Regions from separate parts of the Isoptericola maris genome, predicted to be linked through region 1. Evidence: predicted binding sites of a transcription regulator. Region 1 holds the regulator's gene; the other holds the start of a gene.

Region 1 (5,148 bases):
CGCCGCGCGTCGCGCTGCTCAAGGGCTGGCACAACTACCTCTGCCGGCACAAGGTCACCGGCGGCTATCCCGTCGACGGCGCCACGCTGTTCGACCTCCCGGCCGACCCCGGCCCTGGCGAGGGTTCGTCGGCCGAGCAGCACCCCGCGGCGGCGCCACGGGGCCGGTCCGACGACGGCGCGCGGCTGGCCGACCACGTCCGGCGGCTGCACGAGTGGGCCCAGGAGACCGACACCGGTGACCGGGACGACCTGGTCCCGGGCGTGCCGGACCGGGCCTGGCGGCAGGTGTCCGTGACGTCGCTGGAATGTCTCGGGCAGCGCTGCCCCCTGATCGACGAGTGCTTCGGGGAGCAGGCGCGGAACACCGCGCGCGAGGCCGACGTCGTGGTGACCAACCATGCGATGCTCGGGATCGCGGCGTCCGGCAACACCAACGTGCTGCCGGAGCACGACGTGCTCGTGGTAGACGAGGCGCACGAGCTGGCCGACCGGATCACGGCGGCGGCGACCGTGGACCTGTCCGGAGGCACGGTGGAGCACGCCGCCCGGCTCGTGCGTCAGCACGGCGGGACGCTGACCGACGACCTCGACGCCGCCGCACGGTCGCTGGCAGAGGTCCTCGCGCGGGTCCCGGCGGAGCGTTACCCGCAGGGCCTGCCCGGCGAGCTGCAGACCGCGGTCGAAGCGGTCCGCGACGCCGCCCGGACGCTCCTGAGCGACGTCAAGCCGGATCGGGGGGCTGAGCCGGACGCCGGCCTGAAGATGGCGCAGTCGGCCCTCACACAGCTGTTCGAGGTCGCCGAGCGCATGGCGGCGGAAGACACGAGCGCCGACGTGCTGTGGTGCTCGCGCCCCCCGGCCGACGCGCCGTGGGGCGACGGGGTGGGCCGGCTGCACGCCGCGCCGCTCGCGGTCGCGGGACTGATCAGCACCCAGCTCCTGGGCGAGCGGACCGGTGTGCTCACGTCGGCGACGCTGGCCCTCGGCGGCACGTTCGACCCGGTCGCCCGGTCCCTCGGCCTCGCGGCCTCGACGGGCGAGGACGACGCCGTCTGGCGTGGGCTGGACGTGGGCAGCCCGTTCGACTACCGCAAGCAGGGCATCTGCTACGTGGCCAAGCATCTGCCCGCCCCGGGGCGCGAGCCGACGACCGAGGCCCAGCTGGACGAGATCGCGGGACTCGTCGAGGCGGCCGGGGGTCGGACGCTCGGGCTGTTCTCGTCCCGGCGGGCGGCCACGGCCGCCGCCGAGGCGATGCGCGAACGGCTGGACGTCCCGGTGCTCTGCCAGGGGGACGACCAGCTGCCCACCCTGGTGCAGCAGTTCGCGGCCGACCCGGCGACCTGCCTCTTCGGCACGCTGTCGCTGTGGCAGGGGGTGGACGTGCCGGGTGACGCCTGTCGGCTCGTGATCATCGACCGGGTACCGTTCCCGCGACCGGACGACCCCGTGAAGGCGGCACGTGCCCGAGCCGTCGAGCAGGCCGGTGGCAACGGGTTCATGCAGGTGGCCGCGACCCACGCGGCGCTCCTGCTCGCCCAGGGCGCGGGCCGCCTCATCCGGTCGACTGACGACCGCGGCGTGGTGGCCGTGCTCGACCCCCGGCTCGTCACCGCACGCTACGGCACGTTCCTGACACGGTCGATGCCGGACTTCTGGCGCACGACCGACACCGAGCTGGTGCGCTCCGCGCTCCGGCGGCTCGCGTAGCGCCCCGCACGGGCGCGACCTAGTCTGACCGGGTGACAGCACCTCGCAGCAGGACCAAGATCGCCGTCGTCGGTGCCGGTGCGGTGGGGGCCACCCTCGCCTTCACAGCGCTGGCGCGTGGCACCGCCAGGACGGTCGCCCTCCAGGACGTCAACCGGGCCAAGGTCGAGGCCGAGGTGCTCGACCTGCAGCACGGCGGGATGTTCGTCCCCCAGGCCGAGGTGATCGGCTCGGACGACGTCGAGGTGTGCCGCGGCGCCGACGTCGTGATCGTCACCGCTGGAGCGAAGCAGCGGCCGGGACAGTCTCGACTGGACCTCGCGGAAGCGACCATCTCGCTGACCCGCAAGATCCTCCCGGGCCTCCTCGAGGTCGCGCCCGACGCCATCTTCCTGATGGTGACCAACCCGGTCGACGTCGTGACGTACGCGGCACAGCAGATCTCCGGGCTGCCGCCCGAGCGGGTCTTCGGCTCGGGCACGGTGCTCGACTCGTCACGGCTGCGCGGGGCGCTCGCACAGCACTGCGGGGTGGCGACGGCGAACGTGCACGCCTACATCGCCGGCGAGCACGGCGACTCCGAGATCGCGCTGTGGAGCTCCGCTCGCATCGCCGGGGTGCCGCTCCTGGAGTGGGAGGCGCTCCCGGGCCGCCCGCCGCTCGACGACGCCACCCGGAAGGTGATCACGCGCGACGTGGTCGAGTCCGCGTACCGCGTGATCGCCGGCAAGGGGGCGACCAACTACGCGGTCGGGCTCGCCGCGACGCGGATCGTGGAGGCGGTGCTCAACGACGAGCACCGTGTGATGCCCGTCTCCACCCGGATCGAGAACTTCCACGGGATCAGGGACGTGTGCCTGTCCCTGCCGACGCTGGTGGATGCCCGGGGCGCGACGACCGTCGTCGACACCCCGCTGTCCGAGCAGGAGGTGGCCGGCCTCCGGTCGTCGGCCGCGAGCGTGCGGTCGGTGCAGCAGCGATTCGGGCTCTAGCCGCAGAGCGTCGACGTCACAGGCTGCGCAGGACGGCGACCACCCGGCCGAGGACCTGTGCTTCGTCCCCGGAGATCGGGTCGTACGCGGAGTTCTGGGGCATCAGCCAGGTGTGACCGCCGGTCTGCTTGAACGTCTTGACCGTGGCCTCGCCGTCCAGCATCGCGGCGACGATCTCACCCTGCTCCGCGACTTTCTGGCGACGGACCACCACCCAGTCCCCGTCGCAGATGGCCGCGTCGATCATCGAGTCGCCCGCGACCTTGAGCAGGAAGAGCTCACCGTCACCCACGACCTGGCGGGGGAGCGGGAAGACGTCCTCGACGACCTGCTCGGCCAGGATCGGCCCACCGGCGGCGATACGACCGACGAGCGGCACGTAGGACGGCGTCGCGACCTCGCTCTCGGACCCGTCCGGGGTCGGCAGGCTCGACGACGCGACCGGTGAGCCCGCGGTGGAGGCCGCTCCGTCGCCCGCCGAGGGGTCCACGACCTCCATCGCCCGCGGACGGTTAGGGTCGCGGCGCAGATATCCCTTGCGCTCGAGCGTGGTGAGCTGATGCTTGACCGACGACGGGCTGGCCAGGCCGACGGCCTCGCCGATCTCCCGCATCGTCGGTGGATAACCGCGGCTCTCGACCGAGGCGCGGATCGTCTCGAGGACCCTTCGCTGGCGCGGGGTCAGCCGGTCCGGACCGGTGGAGATCTCGGAGACGGACGCGAGCGTGCCGTCGTGCGTACCGGACCCGGCGCCTTCGGTCTCGCGTGTCGTCGTCATGCGTCTCTCCCGTCAAGAACCAGACAAACCTGTCATCGCTCCCGTCAGAGTAGGGCAGATCCGCACCGACATCAAACATCTGTTCGAGATCTCTCGACGCGTGTCGGGTCGCCGTGATACCAATGTGTACAAGCGTTCGACGAACATACGTTTGACGGACAGGTGTTCGAGAGGCCCGTGCGGCTCCGGGAGGGCGAAGCAATGGCATCGATCGCAGTGGTCTCGCAGGCCGCAGGCTTCCTGGGCCTCGGTGGCCTACGCCTCACGGTTCGCGGGCGCCGCGTGCTCGTCGCCCTGGCGGTGCTTCTCCTGGCCGTGCCGGCCGTCGCCTGGGGTGCCAGTGCCGTCGCGGACGCGCCGGACCGTGCGCAGGAGGTGCGGCTCGAGACCGTGGCGCCGGGCGAGACGTTGTGGGAGTATGCGCGGTCGGTGGCGACCCCGGGCGAGGACCTGCGGGACGTCGTCGCCGCGCTGCAAGAGCTGAACGGGCTGGGCGGCGCGGAGCTCAGGGCGGGGCAGGTCCTGGTGCTGCCGCTCGACTAGCGGCACGTGGTGTTGCACCGAGGGCTGGCTGGCGCATACTTTCGTCGGGCAGCCGGGCACGGGCCCGGCCCGACCGCAGGAGACTCCGGATGCACTGCCCGTTCTGCCGACACGCCGACTCGCGCGTGGTCGACTCTCGTACCGCCGACGACGGATCGTCGATCCGACGCCGCCGCCAGTGCCCGAACTGCCAGCGCCGTTTCACCACGATCGAGACCGCGAGCCTCTCCGTCGTCAAACGTTCGGGCGCGACCGAACCGTTCAGCCGTGACAAGGTCGTCGCCGGGGTGCGCAAGGCGTGCCAGGGTCGGCCGGTGAGCGCCGACGACCTGGCGCTCCTGGCGCAGCGGGTCGAGGAGACGCTGCGTGGCTCGGGCAGCGCGGAGATCGACGCCTACGAGATCGGCCTGGCCATCCTGGGTCCCCTCCGGGAGCTCGACGAGGTCGCCTACCTGCGTTTCGCCTCGGTCTACCAGGCGTTCGACTCGCTCGACGACTTCGACGCAGCGATCACATCCCTGCGCGCGGAACGGGCCGAGCGCGAGACGGCCGCGGGTACGGCGCCCGGCGGCTCGGTGGAGGAGGCTCCCACCGCGTCCACGTGATCGGAAAAGCCCTCGCGCCCGCGGGCCGAGGGGCGCATGCTGGGCCTATGACAGACGACAAGAGGACGACCGCCCCCGGCGACGATGCCAAGGCACGGTTCAAGGAGGCCCTGGACAAGAAGAACGCTGCGCGCCACCGCACGTCCGACTCCGAGCGGAACACCGGATCCGTGCACGGTTCGGAGACCGCCGGTCCCGTGCAGCCGATGTTCCGGCGCAAGTCGGGCTGACGGACCTGACGACGAAGGGCCCGCACCATGGTGCGGGCCCTTCGTGCTCCGGTGCGGCGTGCGTGGTCAGCCGGCGGCGGGCCCCGGCGGGAACTCCGGGCGCTCGAACGCGTCGCGGATCCGCAGCCGCACCGTGGTGTCCATCGCCATGAGCTTCTTCGAGGCCCCACGCTGCGTGACGTCGGAGATGTCGGTGACCACGTAGCCGAGGTCCCCCCGCGTGGCGAGCATCTGGGCCTCGATGTTGGCACCATGGTCGGCGAAGACCTGGTTGACGGCAGCGAGCAC
Region 2 (5,148 bases), on a different contig from region 1:
CGCGGGGGCAGGCGCGACCGGTGCGGCGCCCGCTGGGGGCTCCGCTGCCGGGAGCTCACGAGTGTCACCGTTCACGCAGGTCACAGTATCCGCTCCGTGTGGCGGACCGGTGGACGAGCCGTGCGGTCCGCGGGCGAGCCGTGCGCGGTCCCCGGGCCCTATCGTGGAGCCGTGCCCGGCGCCGACGAGATCCTCGACCTCACCGCGAACCGCCTCGGCCGGCGGCGCGTCGGCGTCGTCGTCGGACACCTCGCGGCCGACGGCACGACGACGGTACGCGGCACCGGCCGCACCTCGCTGCCCGACGGCGGCACCCCGGACGCGCGGACGAGGTTCGAGATCGGCTCGATCACCAAGACCTTCACCGCTCTGGCGCTGGCCCGTGCCGTGACCGCCGGGGGCCTGGACCTGGAGACGCCCGTCGGTGATCTCGTCCCGGAGGTCGCGCCCTTGGGGCGCGGCGGCACACCGGTCACCCTGCGGCACCTCGCCACCCACACCTCGGGCCTGCCGCGCGTCCACATCTCGATGCTGCGCGGCACCCTCGACGCCTACCGCGGCCTGGATCCTTACCGGAACCACTCGGAAGAGGCGCTCCTCGCCGCGATCCGCTCCGGCCGGCTCCGCCGCACTCCCGGCACCGGGCGGCAGGCCTACTCGAACAGCGGCTTCGGTCTGCTCGGCATCGCCCTGGCGCGGCACGCCGGGCTGACCTATGCCGAGCTCGTCGCCCGCGACGTCACCGGCCCGCTCGGCCTCACCGACACCGGCACCAGTGACGCGGCGACGGCCGAGCAAGCCGCTCGTACCGCCGTCGGGCATCACCGACGGCGCACGCCCGCCGCGGCCTGGAACCTCGATGCGCTGCCCGGCGCCGGGGCGCTGCACTCGACGGCCGACGACCTCCTCACCTGGGCACGGTGGCACCTCGACCCACCACCCGGCGAGCTCGGCGAGGCGCTGCGGTTCGCCGTGGCCGAGCACGGTCCCCGCATCGGGCTCGCCTGGCAGCGCAGCGCGACGGAGGCCGAGCGACGCCGCGGGCGCGACCAGGTGATCTGGCACAGCGGCGGCACCGGCGGGTTCCGCTCCGCGCTGTGCCTGCAGCCCGCCACCGGCGACGCCGTCGTCGTCCTGACCAACCACGGCCGGAGCGCGGCCCTGGCGGCATTCCGCCTGCTGGCGGCACTGTCCCGCTGAACGCGGGCAGGGTCGGCATCGCGTGGGACGACGGTGCGCAGAGCCGCCGCTCAGGACCTTCGTGCATCTGGGTCGTTGCTCTCGGGACCGCGGGGCTCAGAACGGGGGCTCGCCAAGGTCCGGCGGGAGCATAGGTCCCGGCTCCGGCGGGATCGGACGCTCCTGCTCCCGCGGGATCGCTGGCCCGGGCAGCACGCGATGGATGCTGGCAGGTGGTCGCCCGTCCGGCCGGGTCACGTGCCGTCTGCCCGTCGGCGACGTCCACTCCAGCGTCCCGCCCAGTCCGGGTGGATCACTGGCCGATCCGTCGGCGTGGACAGCTCTGGCGCGGCGTACGGACCAGCCCGTCTGGTGCTTGAGCACATGATGCTTGCGGCACAGGTGAGCAAGATTGTCCGCACTGGTGGTTCCGCCGTCGGCCCAGTCGGTGGTGTGATCGAGGTCGGCGCGATCGGCGGCGACACCGCAACCGGGGAACCGGCAGGTCGCGTCGCGCCGGGCAAGTGCCGCCCTCAGCCCGGACGGCACCGTGTAGGACTCCCGCCCGACCGACAGCGCGAGCCCGGTCTCGGGGTGGGTGAGCACGCGGCGCAGCGACGGCGCCAGCTCGGCCAGCTCGCGGGCGATGTCGGCTCCGATCGGGCCGTGCCCGTCGAGCTCCGCCGGGATGTCGGCCACACCCAGCAGGGTCAGCACCGGCACGGTCACCGTCACGCGGGGCCGGATCGACCGCGCAAGAGCGGCCAACGACGGAATCGTGGACACCGCGGGCCCACCGGACACCGCGAGCCCACCGGACACCGCGAGCTCCCCGACCGCTCCAGGCGTCAAAGGCTCAGCAGACGCCACAGGCTCCCCGGGCGTCACAGGCTCCCCAGAGGCACCGGGCTCGGACCGCGGCCGCGGGGACGCGCGCTCCACGGAATCCTGCTGGGGCGGAGACTGCGACGGCGAGGATCCCGACCACCATCGCTCGGCCGGCGGAGGCGCGAGCGGCAGGCAGGTGCGGTCGAGCGTGCCGTCGTCGAGCAGCAGCGCAGCGAACGCGTCGGCCATCCCGTGGCTTCGTCCACGAGAGCCGTCCTCGCCACGCAGGCTCGTCGCGGCACGGTGCAGCCTGTCGTACGCGGCGTGCGCCACGACCGCGGGCAGGTGCGCCGAGAGCCAGGCCATCCCGTCACGACCGTCGTCGAGGTAGACCCCGCGCGACTCGGCGGCCCGGGCGTGCCGCACCTCGACCGGCTCCGGGTGGACGTCCTCCCGCGCGCGGCGGGCACGGGCATCGACCTGACCCGGTGTGCTGGCCACGAGCGCCGGGGCGACGGCCTCCTCCACGCGCCGCGCGTCCGCGTCGTCCAGGTCGGCGACGTGCCGGGCGACGCGGGAGGCGTGCGCCCAGGAGCAACGCCCCGCCGACAACAGCGCGAGCGTGCGCGGCGCCTTCGTGCGCAGAGCAGCGGCGTGGTCGCACAGCGTGCCCGCAGCGTGCTCACCGACGTGCAGCACGGTCGCGACCTCGGCGACCACCGCCCGGCGGGCGAGCTCCTGACGACGCGAGGACGTCGCGCGCGCCGCAGCACCGCCGTCGTCCACGAGACGGGACTCCGCGCGCTCGGCGACCTGGGCTGCCTCGGCGAGCAGGACCGCCCGGCGGCCCTCCAGGGCGCCGATCGCGGACTGGACCTCGGCCAGGGAGTCGAGGAGCTCGTCGAGCCGTGACAGCTCGACGTCCGCCGGTGCGGACGCCCGCCGCACCACGGCGGTGGCCGTGGTGCTCGGTGGGCTGGCGGGCTGCGTCGTCATGTGTCGAACCTAGCAGGATTCGAACACGCGTTCTATACCCTGTGGAGAACGATCACGCTTCTCCCCGCCGTCGGTGTGGCCCACGCCGGGTACGGTCGTTCACGATGGGAGACCTGGGCGTGAGGATCCTGCTGTTCGTCGTCATGCTGGCCTCCGGCGTGCTCCTCGTCTGGTCGGCTCATGCCGCCGCGTCGGGACGCCTCAAGCGGAACCAGCTCGCGGGGATCCGCGTCCCGAGCACGATGGCGAGCGACGAAGCCTGGCTGGCGGCTCACGTCCGGGCCGAGCGACCGACACGACTCGCCGGGTTCGCCTCGATGGCGAGCGCGGTGTTCGCGCTCCTCCCGCTCTCCACTCCCCTGCTGGCGGCCGGGGTGCTCCTGGGAGGCCTCGCGATGCTCGGGTTCGTGCTCTACGGCGCCCGCGTCGGCATCCGGGCAGCCACCGAGGTGTCCAAGAGCTCCAACGGCTGAACCTCCCTACGCCGGCCGCGGGGCGTACATGATGACGGCCACCCCGACGAGGCAGATCAGTGCCCCCGTGACGTCCCAGCGGTCGGGCCGGAAGCCGTCGACCACCATGCCCCAGACCAGCGAGCCCGCCACGAACACGCCGCCGTACGCGGCCAGGATGCGGCCGAAGTGCGCGTCGGGCTGGAGGCTCGCGAAGAACCCGTACAGACCCAGGGCGATCACGCCCGCGCCGATCCACAACCATCCGCGGTGCTCGCGGAACCCTTGCCACACGAGCCAGGCGCCGCCGATCTCGAACAGTGCGGCTCCCAGGAACAGGACGATCGATCGGGCAGTGTTCATGATGACCATCCTGCGGGACCGGGTGGCACAGCGCGTCGGGCTCCGCTCAGCGTCCGAACACCTGGGTCCACCACGGGCCGCCCGCGCCGGGCTCCATCCCCAGGCCGTGCCGGGTGAGGTCGCAGTTCAGGATGTTGGCGCGGTGCCCAGGGCTGGCCATCCACGCCGCGACGACGGCCCGGGCGTCCGCCTGCCCGCGAGCGATGTTCTCCGCGCCGAGCCCCGCCACCCCGGCGGCGTCGGCACGGTCCCACGGGCTCCGCCCGTCGGGTGTCACGTGGTCGAAGAATCCCCGGGCGGCCATGTCCCGCGAGTGGGCCAGTGCCAGGGCGTCCAGGGCAGAGTCCGCGCGCAGGGCGCCACAGCCCGCCGCAGCACGCTCCGCGTTGACGAGCCCCAGGACGCCGTCGGCCTCGCTCGCGGCCGTCCGGGCACCGGCAGCCTTGCCGGCCGCCTTGACCTCGGCCCCGCCGTCGGCGTCACCGTCGGCGCCCTGGTCGGCGCCGTCCCCGCCAGCGTCCTCCCCGTCGGCGCCGTCCCCGTCGGCACCGTCCCCGTCAGCAGGTGGTGCGCCGGCGTCCGACGGCGCGTCCTCGGCGTCGTCAGCGTCGGAGTCCGAGTCCGAGTCAGCGTCCTCACCGTCCGCCGAGTCCTCGTCCACGAAGCCCTCGCCGTCGGTCGCGACCTCGCCGACCGCGGAACCCGCTCCGCCGGCCGGGCCGCCACTGCCGTCCGGTGCACCGCCGTCGTCCCCATCGGTCCCGGCCTCCGGGCGCTCCAGCGATGCCTCAACCGCCATGACCGTCGGGGCGCCGCCACCCAGGTCGTCGCTGATCCGGAGGGCTCCCGGCGCGACCAGCGCCGTCGCGAGCACGAGGACCAGGCCCACGGCAAAGGTGGCCAGGAGCGCACCGAGCTGACGCAGGCCGCTGCGGGGTCTCCGTCGACGCGACACGCAGGAACCGTAGCGCCCCGGCCGCCCCGGGCGAAAGGCACGGCTACAGGGCCGAGCCCTGCGCGATCACGTATCGCTCGTACGCCGGAGTGCGGCGCACGGCCTCCGCGTGGGCGTAGACGGCGGCCGCCCGGACACGGTCCACGTCGAAACGTTCCCCGGCGTCGCCTCGCCAGGCGACGTACTGCGTCCAGCGCAGCGGCTCGCCCTCGAGGGCGACCGCCCGGACACCCGGCAGGTCGAGCAGCAGCGGCTGCACGAGCGCGATCGCGTGCCCGCCCTTGACCTGCTCGACCGCGGAGGCGCGCTCGGTCTCGCTGACCTCCCGGGGTGTGAACCCCGAGCGCGCGCAGGCGGCGACGAAGCACCGCTCGA

What was found. The regulator LexA, encoded in region 1, represses DNA repair genes until DNA is damaged. The targets are predictions, from matches to a motif close to TCGAACANNTGTTCGA.
Region 2: the regulator LexA is predicted to act here: its motif matches at 3,023-3,038, upstream of ACH5HR_RS04915 (HNH endonuclease signature motif containing protein).

The regions. Positions count from the first base shown of each region.
Region 1 covers NZ_JBLUNY010000005.1:89,340-94,487, reverse strand. Annotated here, with positions in the region: gene ACH5HR_RS09555 (ATP-dependent DNA helicase) at 1-1,712, shown strand, start outside; gene ACH5HR_RS09550 (L-lactate dehydrogenase) at 1,745-2,704, shown strand; gene lexA (transcriptional repressor LexA) at 2,721-3,482, opposite strand; gene ACH5HR_RS09540 (LysM peptidoglycan-binding domain-containing protein) at 3,684-4,025, shown strand; gene nrdR (transcriptional regulator NrdR) at 4,115-4,630, shown strand; gene ACH5HR_RS09530 (DUF5302 domain-containing protein) at 4,678-4,860, shown strand; gene serA (phosphoglycerate dehydrogenase) at 4,927-5,148, opposite strand, start outside.
Region 2 covers NZ_JBLUNY010000002.1:169,804-174,951, forward strand. Annotated here, with positions in the region: gene ACH5HR_RS04905 (phosphatase PAP2 family protein) at 1-75, opposite strand, end outside; gene ACH5HR_RS04910 (serine hydrolase domain-containing protein) at 172-1,200, shown strand; gene ACH5HR_RS04915 (HNH endonuclease signature motif containing protein) at 1,297-3,003, opposite strand; gene ACH5HR_RS04920 (SdpI family protein) at 3,108-3,476, shown strand; gene ACH5HR_RS04925 (YnfA family protein) at 3,483-3,818, opposite strand; gene ACH5HR_RS04930 (CAP domain-containing protein) at 3,865-4,773, opposite strand; gene ACH5HR_RS04935 (LysR family transcriptional regulator) at 4,817-5,148, opposite strand, start outside.